Regions from separate parts of the Clostridium sediminicola genome, predicted to be linked through region 2. Evidence: riboswitches for the same ligand, from Rfam matches in the RefSeq annotation. Region 2 holds a riboswitch; the other holds the start of a gene.
The links. Region 2 has a riboswitch for cobalamin ahead of ACQ3F0_RS15595 (aminotransferase class V-fold PLP-dependent enzyme). Riboswitches for the same ligand answer to the same signal wherever they lie in the genome.
Positions count from the first base shown of each region.

Region 1 (8,402 bases), on a different contig from region 2:
AGCGATTGATAAAACAACGGCTTCAGAAGGCTTTATTCTTGCATATACGTGGCCAATGTTAGTATTAGTATTATCATTTATAATACTTAAGGAGAAAGTAACGCTAAAGAAAGTAGTAGGAGTTTTAATTAGTTTTTTCGGTATAATTATAATAACAACAAATGGAAATATAACAAAATTCAATTTAACGAATTTATATGGAGATATACTTGCGTTAAGCGGAGCAATTGTTTTCGCACTATTTTCTGTTCTAGGAAAGAAATATAATTTTGATAAGACAATAAGCGTTTTTATTTATTTTCTAAGTGCATTAATATTTTTAATTCCTACGGTTTTAAATTTTTCGGGATTAGTTTTACCAAGTTCAAATGTTTGGATTTGGATCATCTATAATGGAGTTTTTGTAAATGGTGTATCTTATATATTTTGGTTTAAAGCTCTGGAAGGCGGAGAAACTGCAATAATTTCCAATGTTCTTTATTTGACTCCTTTTGTTTCTCTAATATATATTTCAATATTTTTAGACGAAAAAATATTGATGAGTTCTGTAATTGGCTTGGTAGTTATTGTTTTTGGAGTGGTATTGCAGTATATAGGTAAACCATTTTTTAACTAACATTTCAAGATAATATGAAAAATATAGTTGACAATTGAAATAAAAGACGAACTAAAACAGTGACAAGTGACAAGTTGTGTAAGCAAATAAAAATCTAATTATCTCTTTATAAGAACTTGCAAATTTAAATTAATACTCTCCAGATGAAAGTTTGAATATCTGATATTCTCTATTGAAATAACTTTTCCTATTGGCACAAGCTTATTCTTTTTTAGATAATCGTAAAATTTTGTTTCTTCAATATCAAATTCTTCAAAATCTTCAATAAAGGTATTATAGTTTAGATAAGTTCCTTTAGGTAGAATTATAGTATCATATCCCTCGAAGTTTTTTGTTTCATGTGTTTTAGGTATACCAATTGTAAAATTTTCATTATCTAAATTAATATAATAGATATCGTGAGTTACATCTAAATAATTTATGTTTTTAGATTTCATAATTTCATACATTTCTTTTATTGTATATTCAAATATTTTTCCTGTTTGAATACAATAGAGTTTTCTTTCAGGAATATATAGAATTTGATAATTTGTTTTTAAACCTTTGAAATCTCTCAGCATATTCAAGTTTTTGGATACATACTTTTTTTTGTTTTGTAACTCAATTATTTTTGAATCTATGGACGATAGGGATGAATTAAGAATTTCAATGTAATCGTCAATAGAATAATTATTTATAATAGTTTTCAATTGTTTTAAAGGAATATTTAGCTTTCTGAATAAGAGAATTGATTCTAATTTATCTAACTGGGAATAATCGTAAAGTCTATAGCCATTATCATCAATTTTGCATGGTGATACCAAACCTTCTTTTTCATAGTAACGGATATTTGATGTTGCTATATTCAATAAATTTGCCAATTCACCAATAGTTAAATATTTACGCAATATTCATAACCTCCTTATTGACCTTGAACCTACTTCAAGGTTTATTATAAAAGAGAAGAAGAGTTTTAACAAGTTTTATAAGTATGACAATCGGGAGGAAATAGGAAAAAATGGAATCAAATAAAAGAAGAGATATTGACTTAGGGAAAGATAAAATTCCAAGGATTTTTTGGAGCTATGCAGTTCCATCTATATTGGCATTATTGGCACAAGAAACTGCAGGTTTTGTAGATTCAGTATTTATTGGGAGATATGTAGGGGCTGATGGTTTATCAGGAATTACGCTTATAATGCCGGTTATCATGTTTTTGTCAGGAATAGCAGCAATGATTGGCATTGGTGGAACTACATTAGCTGGTATTCATAAAGGAAAAGAAGAGAATGATAAAAGTAATAATTATTTTAATGTTACTATAGTATTTTTAGGAATAGTTGCAGTTATGGGTACTATTCTTTTATTTGGATTAAGTGAAAGATTTGCCGATTTATTAGGTGCAGAAGGTCAAGTGGCAAAGTTTATGATTGATTATGCAAAAATTATTTCATTGTTTTTTCTACCATTTTTATTAGTTTTCGCATGCTCATTTTTCTTGAAATTAGATGGTAAGCCTGTTGAAGTAGTTGTGATTATATTATGTGGTACAGTTATTAATATAATATTGGACTATGTTTTTGTTGTAATTTTTGGATGGAGTATGGAAGGAGCTGCTCTTGCTACAGGGATTTCACAATTAATTCCGTGTATAATTATGTTATATATTATTAAATATAAATCATCATGGAAGTTTTCAGTTCCTATTTTTAAGAAGAAAGAGATATGGGCAATGCTATTTAATGGATCATCTGAGCTCTTGAGTTTGGCAGCTGTATCTATTGCAGGACTTTTATATAATATTATAATAATAAAAAATATTGGAGTTCATGGTGTAGCAGCATTTGCAGTAGCTATGCAAATATCAACAGTTACAACATCAGTATTTTATGGTTTTGCAGAGGCAATCCAATCTGCTGTTAGTTATAATCTAGGTGCAAATAAACTCATAAGAGTTAAGAGTTTAAGGAATATGTCAATTTATGCAAATTTAGTTTCAGGGATTATAGTTTGTGTAGTTTCGTTGGTGTTTGGAGAAGGATTGGCCAGTATATTTATCAAAGAACAAGGGACTATTGAGTTAGCAACATATATATTAAAGTATTTTGCATTTTCATTTTTATTGACAGGGATAAATATAACTTTAGCCACTTATTATACTGCTGTTAATTCACCAGTGTTATCAGGAGTATTGTCATTATCGAGGAGTCTAATAGCACTTCTTATAGGGTTACTATTAATGCCAATGATATTTGGAGACAAAGGTATATGGATGGCAGTAATATTTGCTGAAGTTGTTACGGTGATTGTGGGAAGTTTATGTGCAAAACGGTATCCATTTGGGATCATTGATATTAGAAAAATTAAAAGTAATAATTTAATTGAAAAAATATTATAATGGCAGTGATTAACTTTTATCTTGACATAGTTTTTTTAGATTGATAATATGTATTTAACAATAGAATATTGCAAATATTATAGGTGATTGCCATAAAAGGTGATTAGAGGGAAATGGGTTAAAAACCCATGCGGTCCCGCCACTGTAATGAGGAGCGTTCTAATAATTTGCCACTGAGAAATCGGGAAGGTGTTAGAATGTGTTGATACTAAGCCAGGAGACCTGCCTATAAAGTATAAATAACAAACTTACGAGGATAAGCTAATGTTATGATTTTGTATGATATTTATGCATTTCAATAGTTGTTTTAATTGGAAATTTATTAAATATCATATATCGTATATTAGAATTATGAACTGTTATCCTTTGATAGCGGTTTTTATTTTTGTAATAAAAGCTGCGGACTTACAAAGATAAGGAGGAGAAAATATGAGCAAAATTAAAAGAGGGTTAGGATTAGTATTAATTACAATTTTTATGTTCTCTTTTGTTGCATGTGGAAAGACTATAAGTGACATTAATAAAAATACTAAGGAAAAGAAAGTAGAAGAAAATAAAGAGATAAAGAAAGAAGAAATAAAAACTTTATATCCACTAACTATTATAGATTCTTTGAAAAGAGAGGTTAAGATAGAAGAAGAACCTCAAAAAATTATTTCTATTGCTCCCAATATAACTGAAATAGTATTTGCATTAGGAGCATCAGAGAAATTAATAGGAAGAACTGATTATTGCACTTATCCACAGGAAGTATCGAAAATTGAATCAATAGGAGGGATGCAAGATCCTAATGTGGAAAAAATTGTTGAGCTTAAACCAGATGTGGTTATTGCATCTACTCATTTCAAAAAAGAAATCTTAGAAAAATTAGAATTATTAGGAGTAAAAGTTGTTGTTTTGTATGGAGAAGAAAGCTTTGATGGAGCTTATGAATCCATATTAAAAGTAGCAAATATACTTAATAAAAATTCTCAAGCTGATAAAGTAGTTAAAGATATGAAGGAAAAAGTAGAATTTGTAATTAATACAGTTAATGATGTTGAAAAACCTTCTGTTTATTACGTTATTGGGTATGGAGAAGGTGGAGATTATACTGCTGGCAAGGGAACATTTATTGGAGGAATTATAGAAATGGCAGGAGCTAATAATGCTGCTTACGATGTAGATGGATGGTCTTATAGCTTGGAAAAACTAGTTGAGAATGATCCTGACATCCTTATTTGCTCAAATAAATGGGATTCAAAGACAGGAATTCAAGCAGCAAATGGATATAAAGATTTAACTGCTGTTAAAGAAGGAAAATTAATGGAGATTGATAGTGATCTGATACAACTTCAAGGCCCAAGATTAGCTGATGGTCTAGAAGCTATGGCAAAATTAATTCATCCCGATTTATTTGATTAGTTTTATGAAAATAGGTGACATAATGGATTACGCTAACAAAAAAAAATATTTTAAAGAAAAATTTTTTATAATGTTAATTTTTTTATTCATAGTAATAGTTATTTCTGCTACTTTAGGAGTTGCAAATGTATCATTTTTAGATTCTATTAGAATTATTTTAGATAAAATACCCTTAATAGAAAAGTTAATAAATACTAATGATATAAAAGAAGTTTACCAGAAGATTATTTTAATGATAAGATTACCAAGAATATTATTAGCAGGGCTAGTAGGAGCAGGGTTATCAACTGTAGGATGTTCTTATCAAGGAATATTTAAAAACCCTATGGCTGACCCTTATGTTTTGGGAGTTTCTACTGGAGCAGCACTTGGCGCAACCATAGCTATTATTTTTGGATTTACTATATCTTTTTTTGGTCTAGGAATAATAACTTTTTCAGCATTCAGTGGTGCAATTGTTACTATAATTGTAGTTTATAATATAGCAAGAGTAGGAAATAAAGTTCCGGTAGTTAATATGTTGCTTTCAGGTATAGCTGTAAACTTTTTTCTGGGATCAATAATATCATTATTAATGGTTTTTCATAGAGATAATGTCGAAAAAATTATTTTTTGGACAATGGGCAGTTTTTCGGCTGCTGATTGGGAAAGAGTTATAGTAATCACTCCTATTATAATAATTGGTATTATAATGGTTTATATTTACGCCAGAGATTTAAATATAATGTTAACAGGAGAAAGTTCGGCACAAAGTTTAGGTATAAACGTTGAAACAGTCAAAAAGCAGTTGCTTCTAATAACTTCTATAATGGTGGCGTCTGCTGTGTCGGTAAGCGGAGTTATTGGATTTGTAGGTTTATTGGTACCTCATGCGTTTAGATTGATGATAGGTCCAGAACATAAGGTTTTAATACCTTATTCTGCAGTAGGAGGAGCAATTTTTTTAATAATTTGTGATACCTTGGCAAGGAATCTTATACCACCTACTGAAATTCCAGTTGGAGCTATAACTTCGTTATTTGGAGCTCCTTTCTTTATATATTTACTATGGAAGAATAATAAAAAATAGGGGTGATTAGTTTGGAAATAAGAAAAAAGAGTGAAGAAATTATTAAAATTGAAAATTTAGATTTTAAATATGGAGATATAACTATTCTTAGAGATATCAACGTTACTATAGATAAAGGTGATTTTTGTTGTATAATTGGACCTAATGGATCTGGAAAAACTACTCTTTTGAAAAATATTTCAAGGATTGTTAACCCTAATAAAAAATCCATTTTCATTAATGGTAAAGACATTAGAAAGTATGATAATAAGGAAATTGCAACACAAATGGCTTTGGTTCCTCAAAACACATACATAGATTTTGAATTCACAGTATTTGATATTGTTCTTATGGGAAGGAATCCTTATATTAATAGATTTGGAAAGGAAAGTGAAGAAGATTTAATGCAAGTGGAGGATGCCATGAAAAAAACCAATACGTGGAACTTAAAAGATAAAAATATTAATAAAATTAGTGGTGGTGAAATGCAGAGAGCTATCATAGCTAGAGCTATTGCTCAGCAAACGGACATAATACTTTTAGATGAGCCAATTTCTCATCTTGATATTAATCATCAAATAGAAATATTAGATTCTTTGAGAAGATACAGTATAGAAGAAAACAAAACAATTGTTATGGTTTTACATGATTTGAACTTGGCAGCAGAATATTCAAGCAAAATACTTATGCTAAATAAAGGTCAGATAGTAGAAAAAGGGTCAGTAGATAAGGTACTTACTGAACAAAATGTAAAGCAAGTATATAAATTAAATTTTACAATTATCAAAAATCCCATGACTAATAAACCTCTAATTATACCGTTTGGAGCAAATATAGGATTAAACTAAAATATAGAAAACTAAAGGGACAGGGCTCAACTTAGCAAAAATAGTGAGTTTTGTTCTTTAATTTTGTTGAAAATCAGGTATTTTACTAATATTTAGTTGTTAACGATACTCTATAATGTTGAATAATGTAAAATGAAGTATTATAATGTAATATGTTCAGTGTTTAATATTATATACAGTATATGTTTTTAGTTACAAATAAAAATTATGTTACCGGTTTGCTATGGAGATGAAGAAATGAATATATATAGAAAGAGAAATATTGTATTATCCCTATGTATTATTATAATTGCTTTTATTGTTGGCTATATATTAGAAAACAATTATAGCAGTGACATTAAAGCTGGAAGTGAATTGGCATTAAAGCAAAGTACTGCACAGTATTCTTCTCTTATTCATGATGAGATGAAAAACCAAAAAATTTATATAGAATCTACTGGAGAATTAATGTCTAAAATTTTAGGAGACAACTTAGATAAAACTTCTGATGAAAGCATCAGTATTATTACAAGTGTATTTAAAAACAAGCAATTATCGTCAAGTTTGATTCATTCCGTTTATTTTGTTTATGATGCAACGGGTGATAAAATTAGGCATAATGGCTTGATTAAGCTAACTAGTATTAAAAATGATTTAAGAAGTCGCCATTGGTATAAAATGACTAAAAGGTCAAAGGCGCCCATAATAAGTGATGTATATAATGATTCAAATTCATATAAACCTTGTATAACAATTAGTTATCCAATATATAGAGAAGCGAGATTATTAGGAGTTGTTTGTTGTGATATTTTTGTTGAAGATATCGGAAATTACTTTGTGGATGATTTAAATGAAGAGTTTTATGATATCTATCTTCTATCTCCAACAGGGAGAATTATAACTAAACCAGAAAAAAACAAACTAAATATAGATATTCAAAAAATGTATAAGAAGTATTTTCGTAATAAATTATCTGAAAAAATTAATGATATAGAAGTAAGAGGATATCATAGTAATATTGATGAATTCAACTGGAAATTATTTGTATTTAATAATTCATCAGTGATAAATGATAAATTGGAAGAGCATTTGTCAAAAATTAGAATTTTCACTTTCCTTATATGTTTATTAATTTTAGCTTTAGTAAACTATTTACTTAATAGGTCTTATAATATAAATAATGTAACTGGTTTTAAATCAAGATATAGATTACTAAAAGACATAAAGAAAAAATCAAAATACTCAGACAATGCTACAATATTAACGATAATTATCAAAAACATAAATGATATAAATGAGCAATATGGAAATGATAAGGCAGATGCAGTGATAAATAATTATGCCCATTTTATAAGTGAAATATTTAATGATAAAGCAACAATATATAGTGCTAGTGAAAACAAACTTGTTTTATTATTTAAAGAAATAGAAAAAGAACAAATTATAAAGAGTGTGGAAAAATATCTTATGGAATTAAAATATAAGGAATTTGATATAGATAAAAATAAAATTCTTATTAAATCATATATAGCTTTAATAGATTTGAACAAGGAAGAAATGGAAAAAATCAACACTACTATTCCAAAAATAGAACAAATTACAAGGTCCTTAAAACATAATAATACATTTGTAGTTACAAGTTTAAAAGAACTGTCTCAAAATATGGATGAGGATTCTAAAAAATTAAATTATTTAAGAAAGGCAATAGAAGAAGATAGAATAGTACCATTCTTTCAACCATTATTAGATATAAAAACAAAAGAAATAATCAAATATGAAGTACTTATGAGAATAAAAGATGGAGAAGAATTTTTATCTCCATATCCATTTATTTTGATTGCTGAAAAGAATAATTTGATTGGTGAAATTGATTTGAAGATGCTAGAAAAAGCTCTTTTATACAAAAATAAAATAGATAAAGATGATAAATTGATTTTTTCTTTTAACTTATCTGGAAAAGTTACCAATAGTACTGATTATTTAAATAAGGCCAACTCCATTATTGATAAATATGGAGTAAAACATGAAAATATTATATTCGAAATAACTGAAACAGAAAATATTGAGAATTTGAATAAGTTTGTTTCAATAATAAAAGAATTCAAGAAAAATAATTACCAATTTTCTATT
Region 1 is NZ_BAABMF010000004.1:57,005-65,406, forward strand. It holds gene ACQ3F0_RS09165 (DMT family transporter) at 1-616, shown strand, start outside; gene ACQ3F0_RS09170 (MerR family transcriptional regulator) at 715-1,503, opposite strand; gene ACQ3F0_RS09175 (MATE family efflux transporter) at 1,614-2,993, shown strand; cobalamin riboswitch at 3,058-3,237, shown strand; gene ACQ3F0_RS09180 (ABC transporter substrate-binding protein) at 3,423-4,397, shown strand; gene ACQ3F0_RS09185 (FecCD family ABC transporter permease) at 4,420-5,466, shown strand; gene ACQ3F0_RS09190 (ABC transporter ATP-binding protein) at 5,478-6,293, shown strand; gene ACQ3F0_RS09195 (EAL domain-containing protein) at 6,531-8,402, shown strand, end outside.
Region 1: another riboswitch for cobalamin. It lies ahead of ACQ3F0_RS09180 (ABC transporter substrate-binding protein); the one in region 2 lies ahead of ACQ3F0_RS15595 (aminotransferase class V-fold PLP-dependent enzyme).

Region 2 (8,402 bases):
TCCTTTCGCTCCTTGTAAACTTGAGCATGCATTTTCCATTCTGAAGAAGGTTTATTATATCCCTCAATAATAGTTCCATCTAACTTTAGAACAACCAAATCTTCTGAAGTCATTGTATCATATGGTATACTTGATGGAGTTATAACCATCTTATCTGTTTTACTATCATAAACACTTACGTTTCCACTAGTTCCAGCTACAAGCCCTAAATTATATGATGATTTTGCAGCTTCTAATAATTCATATTTTAATTCCTTTAAATTCATATCTAACTCTCCTATATTTTTTTAAATTGCTAGTTTTAAAATTTCTACTATGTCACCTTTTTTTAGTTGTTTAAAGTTACCAATATGATCTGAATTACCAATGGCTTTGATTTCCATTTCTTCAAACCTATCTACAGGAATCCCTGCTTCAGTTAAAGTAATTTTTAACCCTAATGACTTAAAGAACTCTTCTAAACAAGCTATTCCTTTTTCTACTACTATTTCTTTATTATTTTCATTTTCAACTCCAAATACTCTTGTGGCTAATTGTACAAATCGATCTATATTTACATTCTTAACATATTTCATCCATGCAGGAAAAATTATTGCCATTCCTGCACCATGAGTTATATCATAAAGAGCGCTTATCTCATGCTCAATTCTATGAGAAGCCCAGTCTGTAATTCTTCCTGCATCTAACATGCCATTATGTGAAACTGTCGCTAACCACATAATTTCTGCACAATTATCATAATTTTTCGGTTCTTTCTTCATCTTAGGACCAACCTCTAAAATAGCTTTCATTGCACCTTCCAATAAATAATCACTAAGTACTGAACTTTTTGTAGGCGTGAAGTACCTTTCAAATAAATGTGATAAAATATCAGCTATTCCACAAGACATAAAATATGGTGGTATCGTATAACACATTTCAGGATTCAAAATAGAAAACTCTGGAACAATCAATTCACAATCTATTCCACATTTTAAATTCTTCTCTTCATTGGTAATAATACTACTCTCTGACATTTCTGAACCTGAACCTGGAATTGTAAGGATTGTACCAACTTTTAAGGCCTCTTTAGGTGTTGCTTTACCTGAATAGAAATCCCAAACATCACCATCATACTTTGTTCCTAAAGCAATGGCTTTTGAAGAATCAATAGCACTTCCTCCACCAATAGCTAATACAAAATCAATATTTTCTTTCTTACAAATCTCAATACCTTTATACACAAGCGACAACCTTGGATTAGGAACTACACCGTCTAAAACAACACATTCCACACCATTTTTTTCTAATGATTTAATAATCCTATCAAGAATCCCAAACTCTTTTAGGTAATCTCCACCGTAGTGAATCAATACCTTTCGACTATGTTTTATAACATGTTCACCTACTGTATTTTCAGCATCTTTTCCGAAAATAATTTTAGTAGCACTCTTAAATGTAAAATTTTCCATTACAACTTCACCCTCCTATTCTTCACTCGCAATAACTATTTCCACTTCATTTTTAATTAAAACCTCTTTATATTTTTTCGATATTTCTCTATCTGTTATAATCACGTCTAATTCATTCAATTTACAAATTTTATTGACAGAAGGTGAATCAAATTTTGTATAGTCTACTACCAAATACTTTTTCATTGAATTTGTCAACATATTTTTCCTTACCATTGCTTCTAATTCATGATTATCTGTTACACCCATGTCTGTACTTATTGAAGAACAGCTTATAAATGCTTTATCAGCAGATAATTTTTCTAAGTTCTCAGTTGTCATATATCCAACAAAAGAGCTAGTACTTTTTCGAAGTATTCCACCTAAACAAATTACTTTAACAGTCTTACTTTTATCAAATTCATGTGTAATCATCAAAGAATTCGTAATAACAGTAACTTTTTTCTTGCTTGTATTTAAATTTTTAGCAATATACAGTGCTGTTGTGCTACTATCAAGCATGATACAGTCACCCTCTTCAATCATTTCAATACACTTTTCACCTATCAGTTGTTTCTCTTCTAAATAAATTTTTTCCCTTATTCCAATTGGAACTTCATTATCTGCGGTTTCAGGTAAATATGCACCACGTCGAACTCGTTTTAATTTGTTTTCTTTTTCAAGTTTATCCAAATCTCTTCGAACGGTCTCTTCGGATACATCAAATAATTCACTTAAATTACTAATTAATACACTACCATTTTCTATTAATAATTCTTCTATTTTTTTCAACCTGTCAACTGCTAACATTGCTTCTAATCCCTCTACATTCTTATTTTTATTTGTTAACAACATTTTACCACATATCACAACTTTAATCAACATAAATTAATATCGCGACACATTTATACACATTTCTCCACAATATTTTTAAATATTTATACACATAAACTAATTAATATTCTATAATAAAGACTCAGATGAGATTATGATTCATCTGAGTCTTTATTGTAAAATATGTTGATTTTCCATTTTTTTATTTGGCATTTAATCTTTTTTATAATATTTCAAATGAATTTCTTAATGTCCCATCAGTTTTCAAAGCATTCATCAGTGGCTGAGCACAATGATTCCCAAATCTAATAGCTATATTAAATTTATCTAAAACTATCCCTAGATCATAATTGCTGCCACACAACAAAATTTGAATGATGCTCTGCTTCGCTTACAATAATCCTATCTCCTTCTTTTAAAAAGGATAGAAATCATAAAACCACTTATCAATGATAAGCGGTTTATATATGCACAAAAAGACCAATATAGTATATATAGTCTGATTTTGCCCCCTACCATCCGTAGAGTTAATAGCAACTCAATATAGGCAGGTCTTCTGACTCAAGTTTCAACGCTGTTTATACCTTCCCACCTAATTAAAGGCAGTGGATAAAAAATAAACAGCTCGACTTATACAGCGGCGGGACCGTCTAGGCTTCTAACCTAATTCCCTATTATCCATAATAATTTTATGGCACCTATATCTACAATATTCACTTTAACTAATATTATATGCAAGGTAAATAAAATTGTCAATTTGGCTTCTATATAATATTATTTCTAAACAAAACTCAAATCAATCATGAAATTCTTTTCTATATTCGATATATTTTTCTGAAATTTCTTTGTTGTTACTAAAAAATTCGCATATAATTTTTAAATTCTTCACAGTTTTGTCTGTAATTATATGTTCTATTAATTCAGTCTCAAGTAAAGCATCTTCTTTACAACCTATAAAAGACAAGAATCCCTCTATTATATTATGTCTTTTTAATAAAGATCCTCCAATTTTTTCTCCTTTATACGTTAAAGTTACTATCCCATACTTTTTATAGTTCACAAATCCTAACTCACCTAGTTTCTTTACCATTTTAGAAGCTGAAGAATCCTTAACATTTAGTAATTGAGCAAGTGTATTTATTCTAATATAGGGTTCATTTAAACTATTTCTATAAATCATTTCTAAATAATCTTCAAGTGCAGGAGTTAACATATTTTTATTATACCTTTGTAATTCATAACCTCTAACTGTATAAAATTTATCATCCATTAAACCACCACCATTTTTCCACTAATTATTTTATTACATTTTTAGATTAATAATTCACAACTACTATAAATTGCGAAAACTTCTTTACAAAAATCTCTCCATATAGAATATATATTAATAACATATTAAAAGTATTTATCATATCTTAGTGTAGAGAAAACTTTTTTCTCTAAGGCAATTCTTTTTATTTAAAACTAATATTATAAAATTGTATATGACGAGGTAGTTTTAATATGAACACTAATTATATTCCGCTAAACTTATTACCACTCGGGAAAAAATGTAAAGTAAAAAAACTTATAGCTAAAGGTTTGTTGAGAAGAAGATTGCTGGATTTAGGTTTAATTAGTGAAACAGTAGTAGAATCTTTGCAAAAAAGCCCATCTGGAGACCCTGTTGCTTATCTTATTAGAGGTGCGGTAATTGCTCTACGCTCTGAAGTAGCTTCTACTATACTAGTAGAATATACAAATCAGTAACTTTAATCATTACTATTAATTTATATTAATATAAAAAATTATTATGTATGGAGGAAAATTAATGGGACTTACCACTAAATCCACTGGTAAAAAAATTCTTGAGGAAGAACTTAAAATCGAAAAAACTAATTCATATGATAAAGTAATTGCTCTAGGTGGAAATCCTAACGTTGGCAAAAGTACAATTTTCAATAACTTAACTGGTCTTAATCAACACACCGGTAACTGGCCTGGTAAAACTGTTACAAATGCACATGGAAACTATTCTTTTAATGGCACTAACTTTGTATTAGTTGATATTCCAGGAACCTATTCACTAATGGCAAATTCAGTAGAGGAAGAAGTTGCAAGAGATTTTATCTTATTTGGAAATCCAGATGCAACAGTAATTATTGTTGATGCTACTTGTTTAGAAAGAAATTTAAATCTTGTTCTACAAACCCTTGAGATAACTTCTAAAGTAGTTGTATGTGTTAATTTACTTGATGAAGCAAAAAGAAAAGGTATTTCAATAGATTTACACAAATTATCTACTCAGCTTGGAGTACCTGTTATAGGAACAAGTGCTATTAAAGGAAAAGGTTTGAAAAAGTTAATGGCAGCAGTTTACGATATTACATCAAACAATGTTGATCCTAATAGTATAGAAATTATATATGACAAATTAATAGAAACTGCTATAGAGAAAATTGAAAAAGTAGTCAAATTACACCTTGGTGAAAAGCTCAATTCTAGGTGGGTATCACTAAAACTTTTAGATGGAGATAAAACTATTTTAAGCTCTATTAATAAATATCTAAATTTTAATTTAACAGATCAAATAGATATTATGAACGAAGTTGCCGAGTCAAAAGCGTATTTGAAAGAAAGCGGTATAGATTCAGATTTGTTCCGTGATTCAATTGTTTCTCATTTAGTAAGAGTTTCAGAAAAAATTACCAGTAATGCTGTTTCTATTAAAATCGAAAATTATAATAGTTTTGACAGAAAAGTTGATAAGTATCTTACCTCAAAAAAATTTGGAATTCCAATTATGATTGCTCTTTTAAGTATAGTTTTTTGGATTACTATTACTGGGGCTAATGTGCCTTCTCAACTTCTAGCTAATGGACTGTTTTGGATTGAAGATAGACTTACTGAATTTTTTATATGGTTGGGGACTCCTACATGGGTACATGGATTATTAGTTAAGGGGATTTATAAAACACTTGCTTGGGTAGTATCTGTTATGCTGCCACCTATGGCCATCTTCTTTCCTCTATTCACATTGCTTGAAGACTTAGGGTATTTACCTAGAGTGGCTTTTAACCTTGACAACTACTTTAAGAAAGCATGCGCCTGTGGAAAACAAGCTTTAACAATGTGTATGGGTTTTGGTTGTAATGCTGCTGGTATAATAGGCTGTAGAATAATCAATTCACCTAGAGAACGGCTAATCGCTATTATCACCAATAACTTTGTTCCTTGTAATGGAAGATTTCCAACCCTTATTGCCATTATAGTAATGTTCTTTACTGGTATTATAGACGGACCTTTTCAATCTATAGTGTCCACATTTATTCTCACTGGAGTAATTATTCTTGGAGTTTTAATGACACTAATAATTTCAAAAATACTATCAAAGACTATATTGAAAGGAATTCCTTCAAATTTCACTTTGGAGCTACCACCCTACAGAAAGCCGCAAGTAGGCAAAGTTATTGTTAGATCTATTTTTGATAGAACTCTATTTGTCCTTGGTCGTGCAATTATTGTAGCAGCACCTGCTGGGTTAGTTATATGGATAATGGCAAATATTCATATTGGAAATCTAAGTATTTTATCCCATTGTGCTAATTTTCTAAATCCATTTGCAATAATGATTGGATTAGATGGCTATATTCTAATGGCTTTCATCTTAGGTTTTCCTGCAAATGAAATAGTTGTTCCAATTATAATTATGAGCTATATGTCAAAAGGAAGTATGCTTGAATTGGATAGTTTAAGCGAGTTAAGAACTCTTCTAATATCTAATGGCTGGACTTCTTTAACCGCAATATGTGTAATGTTATTCTCCTTAATGCATTGGCCTTGTGCTACAACCTGCATGACAATAAAAAAAGAAACTCAAAGTTTAAAATGGACTATTATTTCTTTTTTAGTACCTACTATTACCGGTATAATTGTTTGTTTTGTAGTTGCTAATACTGCTAGGCTATTTGGAATTTGTTAAATCAATTACCTTTTCATAATAACTATAAATTGCGAAGAAAAACGCTTCGCAATTTATAGTTGACGGTTGACAGTCTACAGTAAAGGTTGATTTTCTTTCAGAAAATCTTTAACTAAGCCTTTATCTGCTTTGCAAATTAGAATAATGATCTTTTGCCTATTCAAAAGGAATTAATTTACTTTTTAGTTAATTAAAACCTTTCATTTTAGTGAAAGATGTCCTTTACTGTCAACTAGTTCGTAATCTATTTCAATTACAATTTAAATAAATGATTTTTATTTAATCCCATTATTAACTCACTATACCATACCCTCCAGTAACAGGATCTTTAAAAAGCGGTATCTGTGGTGGATTAACTGTAAAAAATATAAAAGCCAAAGCAAGTAAAACTATTGCTACAAAAGATATAATATTTATGATTTCATTTACATTTCCATTGCATACTGTAATTTTATAACCGATAAACTGGCTTATAACTACACTTACAATAAATATTAATATGTCCATCACAATAAAATTATCTCCTACTATCCCTGTATATGTGTAAAACAATATAATTATTAGCAATATACCTGAATAAAACGAAACAGCTTTTGCAGTGATATAGTTATTATAGTCTTTTCCAATAAATATGTATTCTATTATTGAAAAGAAAAATGATGGCCAAAACAATAACTTTAGATGCTCCCATGTGCTTTCGTTTACTGCACTAAACAATCCAACAAAAGAATTATTTCCTGACCATTCATAAAGAAAATGAAGTAGTACACCAAAAACAATTATAAATAAAGTTCCTACTATGTACCATTTTTTAATATTATTTTTCATTAAATATCACCTCATATCTATATTTATAGAAAACTTATTTATTGTATACGATTTATGTATAAAATAATTCTTATATGATAATACTTTTATAAGATAAACTAAATGAAGTCTAAAATCATAATTAAAAGTGAGGAAACCAAAATGAATTTTGTAACAGGGGATATGCTTTGGACAAGTATAAATAAAATAAAAAACAAGTATCAATACTTAAGTGAAGATATAGAATGTGATGTTGCAATTATTGGAGCTGGTATTACAGGTGCAATTGCAGCTTACTATCTTACTGAAGAGGGAATAAACACTGCAATCATTGACAAAAATATAATAGGCTTTGGAAGTACAAGGGCATCTACTTCAATACTTCAGTATGAAATAGATACTGATTTAATCGGACTTAAATCTATGATTGGTGCAGAAAAGGCTTTGAAATGCTTTAAACTTTGCGAAAAAGCTGTTTATGATATAGAAAATATTATAGAATCCTTAGATGATAATTGTGATTTTTCCTTAAAAGAATGCTTCTATTATACATCAAATTCTTCAAAGGTATCTTCTTTAGAAAAAGAATATAATTTGAGAAAACAAAACGGATTTGATGTTACATACATCAATAAAGATATGGCAAGAAAAAAGTTCTCTTTTCCCGTTGAGGGAGGAATTCTCTCTAACTCTGGAGCAGCACAAATAGATCCATTTCGATTTACACATGCACTCATATCAAAATCTGTAACAAAAGGACTTAGTGTTTATGAAAATACTGAAATTGATGAAATATGTCCTTCATCGAATTCTGTATCTTTAAAAACTACTAATAACTTTATAATAAATGCTAAGAAAATTATTATTGCTGCTGGATATGAAAGTAAAAAATATGTTAAAGAAAAAATTGTGAACTTGTCTAGGACTTTTACAATAGTTACTAAACCCCTTGAAGATATATCAAATTGGTATAATAAATGCATAGTAAGAGATAATGATAATCCTTATATTTATTTTAGAACTACTGGCGATAACAGAATTATTATTGGCGGTGAAGATGAGAAAATTGGAGGAGATAACAGCAAAATGTCTTGCCTAATAAATGAGGATAAAGCATCTATCAATAAATATAATATTTTATATAAAAAACTAAAGTCATACTTCCCACAAATAAATAATCTAGAAATTGAGTATCGGTTTAGCGGATTATTTGGAGATACAAAAGATGGTCTTCCTTTTATAGGGGAGTATAACGAGATGCCAAATTGTTATTTTTCTTTAGGTTATGGTTCAAATGGAATCATATATGCAATCCTTGGTGGACAAATAATAAGAGACTTATATTTAAAAAAAGAGTCAACAAATGCTGA
Region 2 is NZ_BAABMF010000009.1:178,955-187,356, reverse strand. It holds gene ACQ3F0_RS15615 (class II aldolase/adducin family protein) at 1-266, opposite strand, end outside; gene ACQ3F0_RS15610 (iron-containing alcohol dehydrogenase) at 288-1,451, opposite strand; gene ACQ3F0_RS15605 (DeoR/GlpR family DNA-binding transcription regulator) at 1,467-2,315, opposite strand; gene ACQ3F0_RS15600 (aminotransferase class V-fold PLP-dependent enzyme) at 2,488-2,628, opposite strand; partial or broken gene ACQ3F0_RS15595 (aminotransferase class V-fold PLP-dependent enzyme) at 2,609-2,680, opposite strand; cobalamin riboswitch at 2,794-2,981, opposite strand; gene ACQ3F0_RS15590 (metal-dependent transcriptional regulator) at 3,061-3,534, opposite strand; gene ACQ3F0_RS15585 (FeoA family protein) at 3,768-4,013, shown strand; gene feoB (ferrous iron transport protein B) at 4,075-6,225, shown strand; gene ACQ3F0_RS15575 (DUF6512 family protein) at 6,517-7,053, opposite strand; gene ACQ3F0_RS15570 (NAD(P)/FAD-dependent oxidoreductase) at 7,195-8,402, shown strand, end outside.